4 regions of the Anoxybacillus sp. CHMUD genome follow, and region 1 is predicted to be linked to each of the others. Evidence: riboswitches for the same ligand, from Rfam matches in the RefSeq annotation. Region 1 holds a riboswitch; each other region holds the start of a gene.

What was found. Region 1 has a riboswitch for S-adenosylmethionine ahead of ETB99_RS13575 (methionine biosynthesis PLP-dependent protein). Riboswitches for the same ligand answer to the same signal wherever they lie in the genome.
Region 2: it holds a riboswitch for S-adenosylmethionine, as region 1 does, so the genes downstream of both, mtnW (2,3-diketo-5-methylthiopentyl-1-phosphate enolase) here and ETB99_RS13575 (methionine biosynthesis PLP-dependent protein) in region 1, are expected to answer to the same signal.
Region 3: it holds a riboswitch for S-adenosylmethionine, as region 1 does, so the genes downstream of both, metK (methionine adenosyltransferase) here and ETB99_RS13575 (methionine biosynthesis PLP-dependent protein) in region 1, are expected to answer to the same signal.
Region 4: it holds a riboswitch for S-adenosylmethionine, as region 1 does, so the genes downstream of both, ETB99_RS06810 (methionine ABC transporter ATP-binding protein) here and ETB99_RS13575 (methionine biosynthesis PLP-dependent protein) in region 1, are expected to answer to the same signal.

Annotation. Positions count from the first base shown of each region.
Region 1 covers NZ_SDLG01000027.1:10,784-16,399, reverse strand. The annotation lists gene metC (cystathionine beta-lyase) at 1-843, opposite strand, end outside; gene ETB99_RS13575 (methionine biosynthesis PLP-dependent protein) at 847-1,950, opposite strand; SAM riboswitch class I at 2,023-2,130, opposite strand; gene ETB99_RS13570 (cupin domain-containing protein) at 2,245-2,724, opposite strand; gene ETB99_RS13565 (DODA-type extradiol aromatic ring-opening family dioxygenase) at 2,847-3,611, shown strand; gene mscL (large conductance mechanosensitive channel protein MscL) at 3,625-4,020, shown strand; gene ETB99_RS13555 (phosphatidylglycerophosphatase A family protein) at 4,123-4,638, opposite strand; gene ETB99_RS13550 (esterase family protein) at 4,741-5,433, shown strand; gene ETB99_RS13545 (YjcG family protein) at 5,493-5,616, shown strand, end outside.
Region 2 covers NZ_SDLG01000019.1:39,300-44,915, reverse strand. The annotation lists gene ETB99_RS11700 (ZIP family metal transporter) at 1-256, shown strand, start outside; gene ETB99_RS11695 (1,2-dihydroxy-3-keto-5-methylthiopentene dioxygenase) at 269-805, opposite strand; gene ETB99_RS11690 (methylthioribulose 1-phosphate dehydratase) at 818-1,426, opposite strand; gene ETB99_RS11685 (2-hydroxy-3-keto-5-methylthiopentenyl-1-phosphate phosphatase) at 1,423-2,079, opposite strand; gene mtnW (2,3-diketo-5-methylthiopentyl-1-phosphate enolase) at 2,079-3,299, opposite strand; SAM riboswitch class I at 3,360-3,467, opposite strand; gene ETB99_RS11675 (pyridoxal phosphate-dependent aminotransferase) at 3,557-4,729, opposite strand; gene ETB99_RS11670 (carbon-nitrogen family hydrolase) at 4,826-5,616, shown strand, end outside.
Region 3 covers NZ_SDLG01000009.1:65,977-71,592, forward strand. The annotation lists gene ETB99_RS08225 (gamma carbonic anhydrase) at 1-491, shown strand, start outside; gene ETB99_RS08230 (phosphatase PAP2 family protein) at 565-1,083, shown strand; gene metK (methionine adenosyltransferase) at 1,128-2,333, opposite strand; SAM riboswitch class I at 2,454-2,562, opposite strand; gene pckA (phosphoenolpyruvate carboxykinase (ATP)) at 2,736-4,322, shown strand; gene ETB99_RS08245 (N-acetylmuramoyl-L-alanine amidase) at 4,438-5,391, shown strand; gene desB (Delta(10) desaturase DesB) at 5,477-5,616, opposite strand, start outside.
Region 4 covers NZ_SDLG01000007.1:86,525-92,140, reverse strand. The annotation lists gene ETB99_RS06815 (methionine ABC transporter permease) at 1-511, opposite strand, end outside; gene ETB99_RS06810 (methionine ABC transporter ATP-binding protein) at 501-1,529, opposite strand; SAM riboswitch class I at 1,605-1,710, opposite strand; gene ETB99_RS06805 (O-acetylhomoserine aminocarboxypropyltransferase/cysteine synthase family protein) at 1,868-3,160, opposite strand; gene ETB99_RS06800 (hypothetical protein) at 3,225-3,524, opposite strand; gene ETB99_RS06795 (thioredoxin family protein) at 3,654-3,923, opposite strand; gene ETB99_RS06790 (ribonuclease M5) at 3,932-4,279, opposite strand; gene ETB99_RS06785 (YusG family protein) at 4,377-4,625, opposite strand; gene gcvH (glycine cleavage system protein GcvH) at 4,660-5,043, opposite strand; gene ETB99_RS06775 (arsenate reductase family protein) at 5,101-5,460, opposite strand; gene ETB99_RS06770 (acyl-CoA dehydrogenase family protein) at 5,531-5,616, opposite strand, start outside.

The DNA of each region.
Region 1 (5,616 bases):
CTCATGATGCGAAAGCCCTGGATAATATACATGTGCCACTTTCGGATGACGATGTAAAAATTGCGCCAATTGCATAGCTGAACGAGACGAATGCTCTAACCGAACGTGCAACGTTTTTAATCCACGCAACACAAGCCACGCATCTTGCACGCCGAGCACTGCCCCAAACGAATATTGCAGTTTGCGAAGCTGTTTTGCGAGACGCTCGTCTTTCACAACCGCAAGTCCAGCAATGACATCGCTATGACCTGCTAAAAATTTCGTTGCGCTATGCAAAACGACATCGACACCGAGATCAAGCGGACGCTGCAACAAAGGAGTCGCAAACGTATTATCTAAAAACGTCAAACAACCGTGCGCTTTCGCAAGCTTCACAACCCCACGAATATCTGTAATTTTCAAAAGCGGATTGGACGGCGTTTCCATATAAATGACTTTCGTATTTGGACGAATGTGACGTGCCACCGCATCTAAATCAGTCATATCAACAAACGTATGTTCAATGCCAAATCGGCTCAATACGTCCGTGATGATGCGATACGTTCCACCATATACGTCATCGGTAATCAGTACGTGATCGCCTTTTGACAACAATAAAAATGCCGTAGAAATGGCCGCCATGCCCGATGCGAACGCAAAACCGCTCACTCCACCTTCTAATTCCGCAATCGTTTCCTCAAGCGCCTCACGCGTCGGGTTGCCAGAACGGCTATAATCGTACTTGCCAAACGTATCAAAATCAAACTGATGAAACGTCGACGCATGATGAATCGGGACACTCACTGCCCCCGTTTGCGTATCAATTTGCCATTGATTGTGAACGAGCTTTGTTTGTATATCCACTTTTCACACCTCTTTCATACGCTGAAACGCTTGTGCTAAATCAGCAATTAAATCATCAGCGTGTTCAATACCGACCGAAAAACGTAACAAACGATTACATACCCCGTTGGCGATGCGAATATCCTCTGGAATATCCATATGTGTTTGCGTCGCGGGATACGTAATAAAACTTTCGACACCGCCTAAACTTTCCGCAAACGTAATCAGTTTTAAACTTCGTAAAAAGGTATTCACCCATTTTTCATCGCGCACGCGAAACGACAACATGCCGCCTCTTCCCGGATACAATACGTCCGTCACATCTTCATGTTCGACTAAAAATTTATATATCGCCTTTGCGTTTTGTTCGTGCTGACGCATGCGCAGCGCAAGCGTCTTCATGCCGCGAATTAACAGCCATGAATCAAACGGTGATAACACCGCACCGATGGCGTTATGATACATCGCGAGTTGCTCGCACAGCTCTTTTCCTTTGGCAACAATGAGCCCGGCAAGCACGTCGTTATGCCCGCCTAAATATTTCGTTGCGCTATGAATGACGATGTCCGCCCCTTTCGTTAATGGCTTTTGTAACACAGGGGTGTAAAACGTATTATCAACAATAAGAAGAAGCCCATATTGCTTCGCAAACGTTGCCACCGCTTCAATATCCGCCTCTTGCATGAGCGGATTTGTCGGCGTTTCTAAAAAAATCGCTTTCGTTTTGTCCGTCACATGCGCCTTTACCGCATCGAGATCGCGAAAATCGACGTATGTAAACGACAAACCGTATTTCTTCCACCCTTTTTCAAATAGCCGATACGTTCCGCCATATAAATCGGCCGAAACGAGGAAATGATCGCCGCTTTCAAACAACGCAAACAACGTTTGAATCGCCGCCATGCCTGAGCTACATGCAAACCCTTGATCCCCTTCTTCTAACTGCGCAATCGCCTCCTCGACAATACGTCTCGTCGGGTTGCCGGTTCGAATGTAATCGTACCCTGTCGATTGTCCGATTCCTTCATGACGATACGCCGTTGAAAAATATACTGGCGGATTGACCGTCCCCGTCGCTGTCTCGCTTCGATTTCCAATTTGCGCTAACCGTGTTTCGATATGACTCATTCGCTCTCTTCCTTTCTAAAAAAATAAAAGCCTTCAAAGAAGAAGGCTTTTTTGTCCATAGACAATCGCTTCTTCTTATCTTCCGAATTGAACGCCAATTCGCTGGATTTAGCACCTGACCGTTTCCGGCTGGTTGCTGAAGCTTCATCGGGCCAGTCCCTCCGCTTCTCTCGATAAGAACGCAAAACAATATCGAATTTTCTGATTTTTAATTAATGTATCTTATTTTCCGAAAAATTGCAACTATTTTTTATCCTTTTCCAACACGTGAGGGCTTCCCCCAAGTCTTTTCTCTCATTCCGCCGCAAGAGCATCGGCTTTTGTCGGATGGACGGTACCCGCTGGATGTTGTGGCGGTGCATAGATGGAATACAATTTTAGCGGAACGTTTCCAATATTTATTACATTATGCCACGTTCCAGCAGGGACAAAAATAGCAGAGCCGTCGCCCACTCGTCTTTCAAACGTTAGCTCGTTTTTCTTTTTCCCCATCCGTACAATCCCTTCGCCTTGTTCAATACGTAAAAATTGATCCACGCCCGGATGAATTTCTAAACCAATATCCTCCCCGACACGCAAGCTCATTAACGTCGCTTGTAAATGCGAACCTGTCCATATCGTCGTACGAAACATATTGTTTCGTTTCGTCGCTTCTTCAATTTGAATGACAAACGGGTTCGGTCCGTAATCTTTCGTATATTCCCTCGGAAGCGGATAAGGCATGATCGGATATGGATACATTGGATACACGTAATGCGGATAGTAATAATACATGTTCTCACCTCTTTTTCATATTCATCGTCATGTTATGCACAACTGCCCGACCATGCGCCTCACATGCAAAAATCGACAAATCAGAAATATATATGGTACACTGGAGAAAAAGGAGTGAGATAATGAAAGCACCTGCTTTATTTCTTGCGCATGGATCACCGATGTTAGCGATTGAAGATAGCGCATATACATCGTTTTTAACAACGCTCGGAAAACAGATGCATCCAAAAGCTATCGTCGTCTTTACTGCACATTGGATGACACGCCAACCGACCGTTTCGTCGATCGCTGGAACGTATGAGATGATTTATGACTTTTCCGGCTTCCCACGTGAATTGTACGAAGTAACTTATGCTGCACAAGGTTCAGTCGAATGGGCAAAACGCGTCCAACATCATCTGAAGCACGTCTCCCCCATCGTCAATATCGACGAGAAGCGCGGACTTGACCACGGCTCATGGGTATTGTTAAGCCGACTATTTCCAAAAGCAAACGTTCCAATTATTCAGGCATCCGTTGTTCCTTCGTGGACACCAAAGCAGCTATTTCAACTTGGTAAAGCGTTACGCCCGTTGCGTGACGAAGGTGTCATGATCATCGGTAGTGGTGGCACAGTGCATAATTTAATGGCGCTTCGTTGGGAAGAACGAACAAAAGTAGATTGTTGGGCTGTCGCCTTTGATGATTGGTTGCTTGCCCAGTCATCTGCCCAGAGTGAAGATGTGTTTCACTATGAAGAAAAAGCCCCTTATGCTAAACAAGCCGTCCCGACTCAAGAACATTTAGCACCGTACTGGATTGCTTACGGAGCCGGCAATCGCTCGCCACATGTTTTATTCCGAGAATACGAGTACGGAAACTTAAGCCTTTTAGCTGTATCATTTTAATGGAGGGATTCCGATGTGGAACGAGTTTAAGAAATTCGCTATACGAGGCAACGTCATCGACTTAGCTGTCGGAGTGGTTATTGGTGGGGCATTTGGAAAAATTGTTTCTTCCCTCGTCAATGACATTATTATGCCCCTTGTCGGTCTCATTTTAGGGGGAATTGATTTCAGCAAGTTATCTTGGAAAGTCGGAGAAGCAGAAGTGAAATATGGGACTTTTATTCAAACTGTCGTTGACTTTTTTCTCATCGCCTTTTCCATTTTTATATTTATTAAGCTGTTAAACAACTTGCACGAACGAATGAAAAAACAAGAAGAGACGAAACAAACCGCACCAACGATTACAAAAGAACAACAACTGCTCACAGAAATTCGCGATTTATTGAAACAGCAAAAAGAAACACCGTAGCCCTCAAAGTTTGGGGGCTTCATTCGCATAATAAGCAAGCCGTTTATATTTCACATTTCTTCCGTAAAAAAACCGTAAACCCATGCGGATTTACGGCTTTTTTTACGCATTCAACGCAGCTTCTTCCTCGTCGCGCAAATTGTGGGCAAGGCGACCGGATGCGCTAGCGGCAACGCTGGCAACTAAGTCGTCTAAAAACGTATGCACGCCTTTGCCGCGCTTCGTGTCAAGCTGCTTAATGATCCCGACTTTATTTTTATCTAAATGACCAAACGTCGTTACCGCGATGCTTCCGTACCCGAGCACCGCGCCGAGCGCCAACGTTTCATCGACGCCAAACAGTCCTTCGTCCGTCTCGACAATCGTTTGTAGCGGCTCGGAAAGCATGCCTTGTTCGGCTAATTTATCGAGCTCGATGCCAACTAAAATCGCATGTTGCACCTCGCGTTTTTGCAGCACTTTTTCGACGCTTTCTATACATTCTGCCATCGTTAGCTCTTTGTTGTAAGGACTTTGCATTTCATATACAATCTCAGCAATCGCCGGAATCGTCACCCCACGTTCCGTCAATAACTGCAACGTTCTTTCGTACACTTCTTTGCTTGTCACACGCTTCATATTTCATTCCTCCTCTCGTTCTATCATTATATCACGCAGCGACAAAAAATGCCGAAATGTGATACGATAAGAAAGAACAACGTCGAAAAAGGATGGGAGAACATGCAGGAGTTAAAACTTCACAGCCAACATTTAAACGAAGAACTGGCGCTACCTGTGTACTGTTCAAAACCTGTTACACCGCTTTATAAACATCTCGTCATCATCGCACAAGATGGTCAAGATTATTTTATGTTTGGAAAAATCGGGAGCGTCATTGACGAGCTTGGCGTGCGCGCTGTCGTGATCGGCGTGCCGTATCGCGATGTGTCAGATCGCTATGAAAAATATCATCCGAACGGAAAAAAACGCGAAGCGTACATGCGCTTTCTCGCCAACGAACTCGTGCCACTCGTTGATGAACATTTTTCAACATATCAAATGGGATCCACTCGCATTCTCGTCGGTGATTCGCTTGCGGGAACCGTTTCGCTTCTTACTGCGATGACATACCCACATACGTTCGGAAAAGTCATCATGCAGTCGCCGTATGTGAACGACGATGTGATGGCACATATACAATCCTTTTCAAATTGGCATTTGCTTGCGCTTTATCATTCCATCGGCATAAAAGAGACCGAAGTCAAAACGACAGATGGGGCTGTCCGCAACTTTATTGAACCAAATCGTGCGCTTGCTCACGTTCTTCAAACAAAACAAGTTCGCTATCATTACCACGAGTTTGACGGCGATCATTCATGGACATACTGGCAACCGGATTTACCGATCGGATTAAAAAAAGTTATTGAAATGTAACAGTATTTTCCGAAAATTTGTTATAATATATAAATATAATGACGAAAGGAGGAAATCGCATGAAATGTGGTATCGCGATTTTTCCATCAAAAAAAATTCAAGATTTTGCAAATTCGTATCGTAAACGGTACGACTCTCACTACGCCTTAATCCCACCGCATATCACGTTAAAGTATGCGTTTG
Region 2 (5,616 bases), on a different contig from region 1:
TTCAAAAGGAAAAGCGTTTTTCATGGCAACCGGGACGGGAATGATCGAGCTCGTCGCCTCCATCATCGGCTTTTATTTAACGTCCGTCGTCGACGCGCTCGTTCCGTACGGATTAGCGTTTGCGGCTGGTGCGATGTTGTTTATTATTTATAAAGAGTTAATCCCTGAAAGCCATGGCGACGGAAACGAACAATCATCGACGTATGCGTTTATTATCGGTTTGCTCGTTATGGTGTTTTTAATTGAAGCATTTTAAAAAGAAGGAGCGTTACGCCCCTTCTTTTTCTTCATACGGATGTGCCACCCAGCCAGATGGATCAATAAACAACCGCACCGCGACGACTTGGCGATCGTCCATTAACGTAAAGAAATGCGGGTTTCCTTCTGGTACAGAAATGACATCCCCTGCTTCAAGTTCAACGTCAAAGTAGCCTGTATTTTCGTCCCCTTTAATGACGAAAATGCCATGACCAGCAACGATTGCACGCACTTCATCTTCTGTATGCGTATGCACTTGTTCAAATTTTTTCAATAGCTCTTCTAAATTTGGCGTTTGTTCGCACAAGGCGACAACGTCCCACGCTTGGTACCCTCTACGCTTCGCTAAATCTTCAATTTCTGTTTGAAACGTCGCTAAAATATCCGCCTTTTCTTCGTCTGTTAATACAAATTTGTTTTGAAGATGCGTTGGAAGTTTATTTGCATCCCAATGTTCGTACAACACCCCTTGCTTATTTAAAAACGTAGCGACGTTTTCCTTTCCTTCAATCACTTCACCTGTGTTGCGCACTTTAATAACTGCCATACATACTCCCCCTTATCGTTTTAAAAGTAGTAGTTTCACATAATATTGACATAAAAACTCGCATGCTTCTAAAAACTTTTTCGCTTCAAACGCATCTTTTCCCCATACGGTAATGCCGTGGTTGCGAATAAGTACCGCTCCGGCGTCCGCGTGCACATGTTTCGCAAACGCATCCGCTAACGTCGGAATATGGGCGAAATTCGGAATAATCGGAATACGAAACGCCGCATCTTCTTCCCATAATCCGAACGCTTTAATGAGTTCTTGATTTGTAAAAACGACTTCCCCTTCGTCACCGTACCATTCGGAAATAACGTTATTGTCAACGGTATGGACATGAAGCACACAACCAGCGTTCGTTTTATTGTAGATTTTAACGTGAAGAAGCGTCTCAGCTGACGGCTTTAAATGCGTCGCTTCGGCTGGCTGTCCGTCCGCACCGACGAGTAAAAAGTCTTCTGCTGTTTCTTTTCGTTTATCTTTTCCGCTAGCGGTCACAAGAAACGTAAGCGGCTCATCGCTCACCTTTAGCGACAAGTTGCCGCTCGTTCCCATAAACCAATCGCGCGCCGCTAGTTCTCGTTTCACTTCCGCAAGCTCTTCCCATTTTTTTTGTCTCACACGATCACCTCGCTTTCTTGTAACGCATCGATGACATCATAAAACGTCGTAAACGGTGTATGTGGCAAATGAAGCTCCCGGCATTTTTCAAGCAAAAAGTCGCGCGCGATGACGTAATCGGCTAGTTTCGCCGCCGCTAAATCGGTAATGGAATCGCCAATCACAATCGTTTTTGCCCCCTTTGGCGCGAGTTTACGAAGAAGCGACGGCTTGCAGCACCCGCATTCATTTCCGCAATGTTCATCGCACGCATACGGCCACGTAATGTGAATCGTTTCTCCGCTAAAGTCAGCGCTGTTACAAAAAATACGTTCTTTTTCAACAAGTCCGTCTAACAGCGGATAAACGAAAAAGTCGATGCCGCCGCTCACGATATAAAGCGGAATTTCCCGTTCGTTCGTAAATGCGACAAAGTCGGAAAATCCGTCGCGAATGCGGGCGGTGTCAAGCAAAAATTGCACGATGTCTTCTTTTAGCGTCGTCGGCAATAGCGAAAACATGCGTCCGACACCTTGTTGTACGGAACATCTTTGCGCAAGTACGTCATCTTTGATGGCCTCCCACTCGGGCGGAGCGAACTGTTTCATAAGCGCAATAATGTTGTCGTTTAACGTAATCGTTCCATCAAAGTCGCAAAAAATAATTGGCTTCATCAAGCGCCCCCCCATAAATCAAGCGCTTGTTGTAACGCTTCGTTTTCTTTTGCCGCATCATGAAGCGAACGACCAGCAAGCACCGCATCAACTGCGGCACGAAACGCTTGCCCGCCACCGACAGCGCCTTGCGGATGTCCGTGCACTCCGCCGCCTGCGTTAATGACGGAGTCGATGCCAAAATCGCGCACTAAAAGCGGCACAAGCCCCGGATGAATGCCGGCAGATGGCACAGGGAATGTGCGTAAAAACGGTTCTTCTTTCGTAAGTTCATGGGCAATCGCAACCGTCTGTTCTTTTTCAAGCGCGACACTTCCATACGGTGATGGGAAGAGCGAAAAATCCGCCCCGGTCATGCGCAATAGTTTTCCAAGAAGAAGCGCATAGCTAACTCCATATACGTGCGATGAGGCGATCGCGCCGCTAAACGACGGATGTGCCATAATCGGCAAGCGAATGTCATCGTCTTCACGAAGCGCCTGCAACACGTCAAGTCCGTATGTAAACACGTTAAACAACAACACGTCCGCCCCTAGCTCCGCCGCACGCTTCGCTTTGTCTTTTAGTTCAAACGTTTTACCTGTTAAATTGACCGCATATAACGTTCGATGCCCTGTTTGTTCGTACACTTCCTGAAGCGCTTGTTTTCCTGCGACAATGCGCTTTTCAAACGGCGTTAAGTCATTGTCAAATAAAATTTCATCGTCTTTCACGAGATCGACCCCACCGAGCGCTTGTAGTTTTAATTGTTCGGTGACGTATTGTAAATCACGCCCAATGACCGCTTTAAAAATGCTCATCACAAGCGGACGGTCAAAAACGCCAAGCTTTTCGCGTATGCCGTCAATGCCAAAGCGCGGGCCCGGAAACGCACGCTTCAGTTCGTCAGAAAACGTTAAATCAACAAGTTTAATCGTTCCGTCAAGCGACAATTTTCCAAACGTCGTCGTCAAAATCGCTGGAAAATCGGCGCTAAAATTGACGCTCGGATACGAAATGCGCACGAGGGCACGCTTTAGTCTCTTGCCAAAAAACGTATTGACCCGCTCATCTTCTTCGAGCTGTTCAATGGACTGAACAACGCCTTTATGTTTTTTCAACTGCTCTTGTTCAAGCTGCGGCAAATCGGTCCACGACCCGACAGTCAATCCAAGCGCAATCCCTTCCGCTTTTTTCACTAAGTCTTTGTCGTCATGAATCAAATATGTTGCGGTAATCATCTTCCCACTCCTTTACAAATAAAAAACCTCTTCATAAGAAGAGGCTCAATCGTTCGTCTCTTCTTATCTCTCAGCTCATTGCTGCGAGAATTAGCACCGTGCTTAACACTTGTTAAGTCGGTTGCCGGGCTTCATCGGGCTCGTCCCTCCACCTACTCTTGATAAGAATTCGCAATGTATAAAATTTTTCAAACAGTTCGTTTTTCACAAATTTAATTCGAATTATGACAGCACATGCCGATTTTGTCAACGATTTTTTAAAAAAGTTGCAACCGCCCGATGCGTTCCGCTGCTTCTTGAAGTCTTGCTTCGCTTGTGAGTAGCCCTGTGCGCACATAGCCTTCCCCATGTTCGCCAAACCCAATGCCCGGAGCGACCGCCACGTGCGCTTTTTGAAGCAAAAGGTCAGCAAACGTTTCCGACGTATAGCCGTTTGGCACCGGAAGCCAAGCGAAAAACGAACCTGCTGGCGCTTGCACATCCCAGCCGATGTCACGCAATGCATGAACGAACGTGTTTCTTCTTGCTTCATACGTCGCGACAAGCTCGGCGACGCATTGTTGCGAATCAAGTAGTGCGACTGCTGCCGCTTCTTGAATCGCCCCGAACATGCTGACGTATAAATGGTCTTGTAATACGTTGATCGCTTCGATCATGCTTTCGTTACCGACCGCAAAACCGATGCGCCATCCTGCCATATTGTACGTTTTTGAGAACGTATAAATTTCAATGCCGACGTCTTTGGCCCCTTCGACTTGTAAAAAGCTTACTGGCTTTTTCCCGTCAAAGCCGATCGCTCCGTATGCGAAATCGTGTACAACACCGATACGATGTTTTTCAGCAAACGAAACCGTGTCTTGAAAAAACGATTTCGTTGCGGTTGCGCCGGTCGGATTGTTCGGATAGTTTAAAAACATCAGTTTCGCCTTGCGAACGACATCTTTGTTTAGCTCCTCGTAATTAGGTAAAAAGCCGTTTTCCGCCCGTAGCGGCATCATTTCCATGCGCGCCCGCGCAAGCACGACCCCCGACCAATAGTCTGGATAACCGGGATCAGGAACGAGCACAACATCGCCCGGATTTAATAAGCAAAGCGGCATTTCAACAAGCCCTGCTTTTCCGCCAAACAAAATAGCGACTTCTTTTTCAGGATCAATCGTCACGCCATACTCGCGTTTATAAAACGTCGCGACTGCTTCTTTCAAAAACGAATAGCCGCGAAATGGTGAATATTTATGATACATAGGCTTTGCTACCGCCTGTTGCATCGCGCTTACAATGTGCGCTGGTGTCGGCTGATCTGGATTTCCTTGTCCGAGATTAATGACATCATGTCCTTCGGCAATGACTGCGTTCACTTTTTGCACGAGCGAAGCAAAAAATTGCTTCGGAAGTTGCTGTAACAAGTTCGATTGCGGAAATGTTTTCATTTTTCACACCTACTTCACAAAAAGGTTGAAATTCTAGTCAAGAATCATATATCGTAAAAATCAAAATGTAAAGAAAATTTTTTTGAGGTGAATGAGATGAATATCGCTTGCGTACAAATGGACATTGCGTTTGGAGCACCGGAAAAAAATAAACAAACAGTCGTGCGCTACATGGAACAAATCGCGAAAGAAGCCGATGTCGTCGTTTTACCTGAACTATGGACGACAGGTTACGATTTAACGAGACTTGCTCATATTGCTGATGAAAACGGCGAACAAACGAAAGCGTTTCTTTCCGAACTTGCCCGCACGTATCATGTGCATATCGTCGGCGGATCGGTCGCGAAAAAAGTGGCGGACAACATAACGAATACGATGTATATCGTCCATCGAAACGGCGATGTCGTTTGTGAATATAGCAAACTTCATTTGTTTAAATTGATGGATGAGCATGTATATTTACAAGCGGGAGAAACGACCGGGCTATGTTCGCTCGATGAAACGACGTGTGCGGGGGTCATTTGTTATGACATTCGCTTTCCAGAATGGATTCGCGCGCATACGCTAAACGGTGCGGAAGTGTTATTTGTCGTTGCGGAATGGCCCCTTTCGCGCCTTCATCATTGGCGCACGTTATTAATGGCGCGAGCGATCGAAAATCAATGTTACGTCGTCGCGTGCAACCGTGCAGGATCAGACCCGAACAACACGTTTGCTGGGCATTCGATGATTATCGATCCGTGGGGAAATATTCTTGCAGAAGGAAGCGAACAAGAAACGGTCATCAAGGCAACGATCGACATAAGCGAAGTACAACGCGTACGCGCCCGCATCCCGATTTTTGCCGATCGTCGTCCAGACGTGTATAAAATTTTTGAAAAAAAAGA
Region 3 (5,616 bases), on a different contig from region 1:
GTTCTGCTTTCATCGCCGATTACGTCACTATTACAGGTGATGTAACAATTGGAGAGGAAACGAGTGTTTGGTTTAACACTGTCATTCGTGGAGATGTCGCACCAACAATCATCGGCAACCGTGTAAACATCCAAGACAACTCTGTCCTTCACCAAAGCCCAAACAATCCACTGATCATTGAAGATGATGTCACCATCGGACATCAAGTCATTTTGCATAGTGCGATCATCAAAAGAGGCGCACTCATCGGCATGGGTTCGATCGTCTTAGACGGTGCCGAAATTGGTGAAGGTGCGTTTATCGGCGCTGGTAGCCTCGTTCCACAAGGAAAAAAAATCCCGCCACGCACACTTGCATTCGGTCGTCCTGCGAAAGTGATTCGTGAATTAACTGAAGAAGATGAGCGTGAAATGGCACGCATTCGTCGCGAATATGTCGAAAAAGGACAATATTATAAATCACTTCAAGTAAACAAACCACGCGACAAATAAGCGTGGTATTTTTACATTGTTTTATTATTGACTTCACATATGTATTTTATCATAAAATCAGGGGGATTTGCTTATGTTACGAAAATGGTACGATTGGGAGTGCAAGTTATTTTACAGCATTAATCGTTATTTTGATCAAAAATGGCTAAACACCTATTTTCGTTCAATTACACACGTTGGAGGGGCTACATTTTCAATTACATCGGTTATGCTAGCCATTTGGCTATTGCGGGATGAATGGCGCGATACTGCTATCGCAAGTGCGATCGCCTTAGCACTTAGCCATATTCCTGTCGCAATGATGAAAAAAATATATCCTCGCAAACGACCGTATATTTCACTACATAAAACGAAAGTAACAAAAAACCCATTAACTGACCATTCATTTCCATCAGGACATACGACTGCAATATTTTCTGTCATCGTTCCGTTTTTACTATACGCTCCAGCGCTTGCTGTTTGTCTTTTACCTATTGCTGTTAGCGTTGCCGTGTCGCGCATTTACTTAGGGCTTCATTACCCTTCTGATGTGCTTGCCGGTTGTATGCTCGGTACGCTATTTGGTATTGCTTCATTTTCTGTTCTTACTTAAAAAATAGGAAAGGAGAGCTACATCTTGTAACTCTCCTCTTTTCCTTACTTCGCTAACTGTAACGCTTGTTGTTTTAACGCTTCCGCTTTATCTGTACGCTCCCAAGGAAGATCAATGTCCGTGCGACCGAAGTGACCATAAGCTGCTGTTTGCTTATAAATCGGGCGACGGAGATCGAGCATTTTAATAATGCCTGCTGGGCGAAGGTCGAAGTTGTTGCGCACCACTTCAATTAATACATCCTCAGATACTTTGCCTGTGCCGAACGTGTCGATTGAGATCGATACAGGTTGCGCCACACCGATCGCATATGCTAATTGCACTTCACATTTATCCGCAAGACCTGCTGCGACAATGTTTTTCGCTACGTAACGAGCCGCATATGCTGCCGAGCGATCTACTTTCGTTGGGTCTTTTCCTGAGAAAGCCCCACCGCCGTGACGAGCATAACCACCGTAAGTGTCAACGATAATTTTGCGTCCTGTTAACCCTGCGTCACCTTGTGGACCACCGATGACGAAACGACCTGTTGGGTTAATGAAATATTTTGTGTTTTCATCGATCAACTCCGCTGGAACGACAGGTTGAATGACATGTTCTTTAATGTTGCGCACAATTTGATCTTGCGTAATTTCTGGATGATGTTGTGTGGAAACAACGATCGTATCAATGCGTACAGGTTTGCCGTTTTCATCATACTCTACTGTCACTTGCGTTTTTCCGTCCGGGCGTAAGTATGGTAAAATGTCTTCTTTACGCACTTCTGCTAAACGGCGCGCAAGTTTATGGGCAAGTGAAATTGGAAGCGGCATAAGCTCTTTCGTTTCGTTGCACGCAAAACCAAACATTAATCCTTGGTCTCCTGCACCGATCGCTTCGATTTCTTCATCTGTCATTTGTCCTTCACGAGCTTCTAACGCTTTATCAACACCCATCGCAATATCTGGAGATTGTTCATCAATGGATGTTAATACGGCGCACGTATCTGCGTCAAAACCGTATTTTGCACGCGTATAGCCAATTCCACGAATCGTTTCACGGACAATTTTCGGAATGTCTACATATGTAGATGTTGTAATTTCTCCGCTCACTAAAACAAGTCCTGTTGTTACACTCGTTTCGCACGCAACACGCGCATTTGGATCATTTGCTAAAATCGCATCTAAAATCGCATCGGAAATTTGGTCACAAATTTTATCCGGATGCCCTTCCGTTACAGATTCAGATGTAAACAGACGACGTTTAGGCATTCAAACATTCCTCCTCAGTATAATGACAAATGATACGGTACTCATCCCTCTTATTATGGTCTATCGTGAAAAAAACCTTTCCCTCAGAGGAAAGGTTTTTGCATTTGTCTGCGCCTTTCACTCTTATCGTTCAAGGGCGTTCCCTTGCCACAGGTTAGCACCTTTTCACGTATGTGACGGTTGCTGGGTTTCATCGGGCCTGTCTCCCTCCACCAACTCGGGATAAGAGTATCCGTTCATTTCAGCATCATACCACATCCGTACGAAACGAGTCAACGTTTTTCTATATGGATTATTTTGAAATTAAACTGAAGAAAAATACAATAATTAGTATGGACTATTTATCAAAATGTGTTATACTTTTTACATAAAGATAAATCAAACAAAGGTAGGTTTTGTCCAATGAATTCCATTGAACTGACAAACAAATTATCAACACTCTTACAAAGGGATGGGGTTTTTCATAACTTATCTGTACCACGACTAGTAGAAAAAGTACTAACTCGGAAAGAAGGCATCCTAACTTCATCAGGAGCAATTTGTGCAACAACTGGAAAATATACAGGCCGTTCTCCAAAGGATAAATATATTGTCGAAGAACCGTCTGTGAAACATAAAATTGATTGGGGAACTGTCAATCAACCTATTTCTGAAGAGGTATTTGATAAGCTTTACAACAAAGTGATCGATTATTTAATGACAAAAGAAGAACTATTTGTATTTAATGGCTTTGCAGGCGCAGATCCAGCTTATCGTTTGCCGATTCAAGTGGTCAACGAATTTGCTTGGCATAACTTATTTGCTCATCAATTGTTCATTCGTCCAACAGCGGAAGAATTACAAACACATGAACCACAATTTACAGTCATTTCTGCACCAACATTTAAAGCTGATCCATCTATTGACGGCACGCGCTCAGAAACGTTTATTATCATCTCATTCGAGCGCCGCACTGTACTAATTGGTGGAACAGAATATGCTGGTGAAATGAAAAAATCCATTTTCTCTGTCATGAACTTTTTATTGCCAGAACAAGGAATCTTCCCGATGCACTGTTCAGCAAACGTCGGTCAAGAAGGTGATGTCGCGCTCTTTTTCGGTTTATCTGGTACAGGAAAAACAACGCTTTCTGCTGATCCAAACCGTCGCCTAATTGGCGATGACGAGCACGGTTGGTCAAACAACGGTGTTTTTAATATTGAAGGTGGATGTTATGCCAAATGCATTAACTTATCACGTGAAAAAGAGCCACAAATTTTTGATGCGATTCGCTTCGGCTCTGTATTAGAAAACGTCATCGTTGACCCAGACACGCGCATACCAAACTATGACGATGCAACATTAACTGAAAATACGCGCGCAGCATATCCGCTCGAAGCGATGGATAATATCGTGCAGCCGAGCGTTGCTGGCCATCCGCATACAATCGTCTTTTTAACAGCAGATGCGTTCGGCGTATTGCCGCCAATTAGTAAATTAACGAAAGAACAAGCAATGTACCATTTCTTAAGCGGCTATACGAGCAAATTAGCGGGCACAGAACGCGGAGTGACAGCGCCGGAAGCAACATTTTCTACATGCTTCGGTTCACCGTTTTTACCGCTTCCTGCAACGCGTTACGCAGACATGCTTGGTCAAAAAATTGACGCCCACGGTGTTCAAGTGTTTTTAGTAAACACCGGTTGGACTGGTGGTGGATACGGCGTTGGTGAACGAATGAAGCTATCGTATACACGCGCGATGGTAAAAGCAGCGTTAGAAGGAGAATTAAACAACGTAGAAACCGTTCAAGATCCTATTTTCGGTCTTCATATCCCGCTTCACGTTCCCGGTGTGCCTGATGAAGTGTTACAACCGAAAAGCACATGGGCAGATCAGGAAGCATATGAACAAAAAGCAAAAGAGCTTGCGGCGAAGTTCCGGGAAAACTTTAAAAAATTCACAAACGTTGATCCACGCATCGAAAAACTCGGTGGGCCAATCGCGTAAACAACAAAAGCTGCCTGTTTTGGCAGCTTTTTTCTTTTTTTATTGTTTCGTACAAACCATTTACGAAATTGGAACATATAGTAGTATATAAAAACGAACAAAAGGAGGCTAAAAAATGAACGAACTACTTGCTCTCCCCCAATTAAAAGATATACGCCATCTTCTCCCTACTCGTTCCGGACGTTCGTACAAAAAGACGACGATTCAACAAAAAACACATATTATTATTCATCATAGTTTAACGAAAACAGGTTCCGCATTCGCGTTTGCTAATTATCACGTTAGTAAAGGATGGCCCGGAATTGGATACCATTTTGTCATTGAACAAGACGGAACGATTCATTTTTGCAACGACTTAGAAACGATTAGCTACCATGTCGGCAATCATAACCCTTACTGCATTGGCATTTGTTTAACAGGTGATTTTCGCACACAACAACCGACGAATGAACAAAAACAATCGCTAAAAGCGTTATACAAAACACTTGTAAATATATTACCAAACTATAAAGATGTGAAAGGACATAACGAACTAAAAGGATACGAATGGAAGCAATGTCCTTGTTTTAACTATGCGCAAGTATTAGCAGAAAAAGAAAACATCGAAATAAAAGAAGATGTCAAACTGTATACTATCGAACAAGGGGATACACTATGGGCAATTAGTCAAAAAACAGGAGTAAGCGTCAAAACGTTATTGCGTCTAAATCCTGACGTCAATCCAAGAACGTTACAGCCTGGCCAACAAATTATCATTGAAAAACAAGTAAAGAAAGAAGCAACCAACCCTCCATCACAACCATCTAATCAAACACCGAAGCAACAAAATCCAATCGAACAACTGATTAATAAACTTCCGAATAAAGTACTTCGATATGGCGATCGTGGCGAGGACGTACGCATCTTACAGCAAGCGTTAAATACGATTCATTTTAAATGCGGAGCAGAAGACGGCGTGTTCGGTCAAAAAACGCAAGATGCTGTAAAACGAGTCAACTTGATGTTTTCAGGCGGCAATAGACATGGCGTTTATGACGAAAAAACGAAAAATTACATCATAAGCAAATGAAAAGAAAAAATGAAATAGCTTTCAATTATATATTTCCCCTATAATAAAACATGCAAGAAAACAAAAAGCGCCGAGATGCGACGCTTTACTTTTCTTTCACCATTTTTCCTACAACATTTTCCTTCACTTTATGCGAAAGGTCATCTATATTTAATCCATTTCCAAGTGTTCCGTACACATATCCTTCACGTGGTTCGATGAGTTCCGTTTGCTCATGATAAAGCC
Region 4 (5,616 bases), on a different contig from region 1:
CTCCTGCCATCGCTGTATAACCAACGAGCGCGATCGCTGTAACTGTAATACCAGATACAAGTGCTGGCAACGCTTCAGGGAGAAGCACTTTCCAAATAATTGTTGCTGTCGTTGCCCCCATCGCTTTTGCCGCTTCAATGACACCTTTATCAATTTCACGAAGCGCAATTTCAACCATGCGTGCATAAAACGGAGCGGCCCCGATAATGAGTGCCGGTAGCGCAGCATTCGCTCCAAGAATTGTACCAACAACAAGTTTCGTAAATGGAATGAGCAAAATAATTAAAATAATGAACGGAATGGAACGAAAAATGTTGACGAACGATGCGATCACACCGTTAATAAAACGATTTTCCCATATGTTTCCCTTAGACGTTAAAAACAACAACAATCCGAGTAAAATACCAAGCACAAACGTTGCGACAACGGAGACGGCGGTCATATACAACGTTTCCGTCGTGGCCGCCCATATTTTATCCCAAACGACGTTCGGAAATAGTTCATTGAACATTCGCCAACACCTCCACTTCAACTTCTTGCTGGCGAATAAAAGCGAGCGCTCGCTCAATCTCCTCATTCGCACCGTCTAAATGAATGAACAACACCCCGTATGCTCCGTGATGTGTCTGCGAAATTTTCCCTTGTAAAATATTTATATTTAAATCGAATTGACGAATGAGTTGTGTGATGAGCGGTTGCTCAGCTGCTTCACCAACGAATGTCAGTTGAACAACTTTACCATTCGGATATCGTTCAAGAAGATGCAACATCGCTTCTTTCGTTTCTTCCGGCTCTGTCACTTGCTGAACAAATCGTTTTGTAATCGGCTGTTCTGGCTTGCGGAATACGTGAAGCACTTCGCCCATTTCGACAATTTTTCCGTTTTCCATGACCGCAACGCGATCACAAATTTTGCGAATCACGTGCATCTCGTGTGTAATTAATACGATCGTTAAACCGAGACGTTTATTAATATCAACAAGCAAGTCTAAAATTGAGTCGGTCGTTTGCGGATCAAGCGCCGATGTTGCTTCATCGCATAACAGCACTTTCGGATTGTTCGCTAATGCGCGTGCAATGCCAACGCGTTGCTTTTGTCCGCCGCTCAGTTGCGATGGATACGCATTTTCTCTCCCTTGTAAACCGACGAGTTGAATAAGTTCATCGACACGCTTCATCCGTTCTTCTTTCGTCACGCCAGCAATTTCTAACGGAAAAGCAATATTTTCGCGCACGGTTCGTGACCAAAGCAAATTAAAATGTTGAAAAATCATGCCGATTTGTTGGCGCGCTTGGCGTAACTGCTTCCCGCTAATTTTCCCCATATCTTTCCCATCAACAATCACTTCACCGCTCGTCGGCTTTTCTAATCCGTTCAATAACCGAATGAGCGAGCTTTTCCCTGCTCCACTATAACCGATGATACCGAAAATTTCTCCTTGTTCGATATGCAAATTCACATGATCGACTGCCGTTACATTCCCACTTGCTGCTTTGTACACTTTTGTTACATTCGATAATGTGATCACGTTGCTGTCACCTTCCTTCCATGAAAAAAGCCTTTCTGCTCAAGAGAACAGAAAGGCGCGAATCGTCCATTCTGTCTCTTATCTCTCAAAGCAAACGCTTTGTGTGAATTGGCACCATTTCAGCAGCGCTGACGGTTGCCGGGTTTCATCGGGCACATCCCTCCACCTCTCTTGATAAGAGCGCTTTTAAACGCTTTATTCAGTTAACGTTTTAATATGTTTAAGGATCATTTTAAACTACAAGAGTGAGTATATCATCGAAAGAAGGACGGTGTCAACGAAAAATAATAAAAATTTTTTGACATAGATAAACGTGCTAGCTATATACAACTAACACGCTACACATCCGAATACATCGACCGTACCCCTGTCGCCGCTTCAATCGCCTGTTCTAAGTCTTCAATTAAATCATCGACATTTTCAATACCGACCGATAAACGAATCATATCTTCTGTTACGCCGGATGCTTTCAAATCTTCTGAACTTAACTGTTGATGCGTTGTACTTGCAGGATGAATAATTAAACTTTTTGCATCGCCGACGTTTGCCACATGTGACCAAAGCTTAACGTTGTTAATTAACGTAGCCCCTGCTTCACGGCCACCTTGAATGCCGAAGACAACGACTGCTCCTGCCCCTTTTGGCATATATTTTTTCGCTAGCTCTTTTGCTGGATGATTGTCATGTTCAGGGTACAACACCCAATGGACTGCTGGATGGTTGTCCAAATACTCGACGATTTTTCTCGTATTGGCAATATGTTCTTTCATGCGGACATGCAACGTCTCTAGCCCTAAATTAAACTGGAAGGCGTTGAACGGGCTAATCGCCGGTCCTAAGTCACGTAACAACTGCACGCGTGCTTTGACGATATACGCCGCCGCACCGATGTCTGCGTATACGAGATTATGGTAACTTGGATCTGGCGCCGTAAACGCTGGAAACTTCGGCGAATTCCAATCAAATTTTCCACCATCGACAATGATACCACCTAACGTCGTTCCGTTACCAAGCAACCATTTCGTTGCCGAATGAATAACAATATCCGCTCCGTGTTCGATTGGCCGGCAAAGGTATGGCGTCGCAAACGTGTTGTCAATAATCAACGGAATGCCTGCTTCATGCGCAATTTCCGCAACTGCCTCAATGTCTAACACATGCAGGCTTGGGTTGCCAATTGTTTCAGCAAAAATCGCTTTCGTTTTTGGTGTAATTGCCGCACGGAAATTTTCTGGATCAGACGGATCGACAAAATGTGTTGTAATGCCGTATTTCGGCAACGTATTCGCAAACAAATTGTACGTTCCCCCATATAACGTCGAAGCAGAAACAATATCATCTCCCGCTTGAGCGACGTTTAATATTGCCATCGTAATAGCAGCCATGCCGCTCGCTACCGCTAAAGCACCAATGCCCCCTTCAAGTTGAGCGACACGCTCTTCAAACACCGTTACCGTCGGATTATGAATGCGCGTATAAATGTACCCAGCTTCCTTTAACGCAAACAAATTGGCCGCATGCTCTGTGTTATCAAACAAATACGCATTCGATTGATAAATTGGCACTGCACGCGCTTTCGTTACTGGATCCGTTTGCAAGCCACCGTGCACAGCAATCGTTTCAAATTTCATCGTTTCTCCCCCACATGTAATAATTTGTGAATATTTAGAATTTTAACACGATACATATTGCTCGTCAACGAACAACATCATACGGCTTGGCAAGGAAAAAGATCGACTCTAACAATAAAATGTGACGAAACGATGCTGTGACGGACAATTCGTTTAATCGCAGTTGTTGCTGTAGTTTTAAAGACCCTTGCAATAGCGACATAATCGCCTGTGCCGAACCACGAATCGTAATGACTCGCTCTCCATCTACCTCTTCTACGCGACGAATACCTTCTTTCGATATGCATAATAATACTTCTCGACTCTCCCATTGTAGTTGAATATATAAACAGTCATTCGGCAAAATCGGCGCTAACATGTTCATTCAATCGCCCCCGTCCCATATTTCTCATATCCATTGTTTCCATATAAATGCGAGTAGTTCCTGCTATAAACGCTCGACAAATGTCTCGTTTCCTCGTCAATTTCCCAAGAAATATGTCGAAAGCTGGCTTTATTCAGCCAGCTTTCGCAACGTTTCGTATAAATATGGAACAGAATGAAAAGCATATATTTTTTGTACAAGTTTATCATGTTGAAAAATAAGTAAACACGGAACGCTTTCGATGCACCACTCAACCGCTTTGTCCGGCACGTAGTTTAAATCTTGACGTTCAAATGTAACAGATGGCAATAACTGCTCAAGTACATCAACCATTCGACTTGCCACTTGACATGTTCCACATAATGGCGTGTACATATAGACAACTTTCACAACGATCACACAACTTTCTATAAATATTGTGCGTGTACATCGATATTTGCACTTAATAACACGACCGCAATATGATGCTTCGGAGCTGCTGCGACTTCACGATACATTTTATCGACGTATAAATGCTCAGCTTGTGGAAATTCACGGCGAAGTTGACGGCGCAGTTTTTCTCCTGCTTCATCGGAATCGACTAAAATGTACACTTCTTTATCGTACAAAGCATCGATTAATTCATCAAGTTTGGCGGTACCAAGCGTTCCGTTCGTACAAATAATTTCTACCGGTTCACTAATAATACTCTCGATTTTCTTTTTATCTGAGCGCCCTTCAACAATAATTACTTTTTCTACCTCTACAATCGCCATCGTCATCACCTTGTACATTCATTTATGTATATTATATTCGTGATCGCACACTTTTTCTCCTTTTATCCAATACAAAAGGACAGCGATGTCGCTGTCCTTAACACCAACCACCTTCTGTATCACAATCGACATATTTCATGTTTGGATGTTCAGTAACTGTTACGCTTTTCAAAATACGCCCGTTTTGTTGTTGGTATCCATGCTTTAACTTTAACTTATTCGTTTCTTGAACAAATTCTCCAACACATTCGTTGTCATAAAACAGCTCAAAGTTGCCGTTTTCATTAAATTTCCCAACAACATCTTTTGTAATATCGATTGTTCTTTGTTTTAACAAAAAAGACACCCCTGTGTTGTAGGGTGCCCTGTGAGTTGTTTTTTTAATCTTGGTTAATCATTTGTTCGTATTGTTCTGCCGTTAATAGGTTGTCCACTTCACTTAAATCGCTTGGCTCAATGACGATCATCCACGCTTTATCATATGGTGATTCGTTTACATACTCTGGGTTGTCGTTTAACTCTTCGTTCACGGCTACGACTTTTCCGCTAATTGGAGCATATAATTCAGATACGGTTTTTACTGACTCCACGCTACCAAATGGCTCATTTGCTGTGAGTTGTGCCCCCACTTCTGGCAATTCAACGAATACGATATCGCCGAGTTCTGACTGGGCAAAGTCCGTAATCCCAATGCGAACCGTATTTCCTTCGACACGCACCCATTCATGTTCTTGTGAATAACGTAGCTCTTTTGGAATGCTCATCGTTTTCCCTCCAACATATCATCTTCTTTTTCATCATACACGATTTTTGTCATGATTTCACGATAATTTAAACATTTCGTGATATTTTTGTTCGTCAAATCCGACAATAACTTGCTCGCCATTTGTGATGATTGGACGCTTGATTAACATCCCGTCTGATGACAACAATTGCAACATGTCTTCTTCTGTCATCGTTTTTAATTTGTCTTTTAATCCAAGTTCACGATACTTCATGCCGCTCGTATTAAAAAATTTCTTTAAATCAAGCCCACTTTTTTCATATAACATCCGCAACTGCTCTTTTGACGGAGGCTGTTCAACAATATGTATCGCTTGCACAGAAATGTTGTTGTCATCTAGCCATTTTTTTGCTTTGCGACATGTGCCGCACTTTGGATACCAATAAAATGTCGCCATCTCCTCACCTCATCTATATATTACGATAACAAAGCGAAAGTACCAGACGATGCGCCTGGTACTTCCATTATTACACAACATATCGTTCAGCTTCAATTAGTGCTTGCGCTGCCTCACGCTTTTTCGCAATGATGTTGATTGGCGTATGACGTGTTA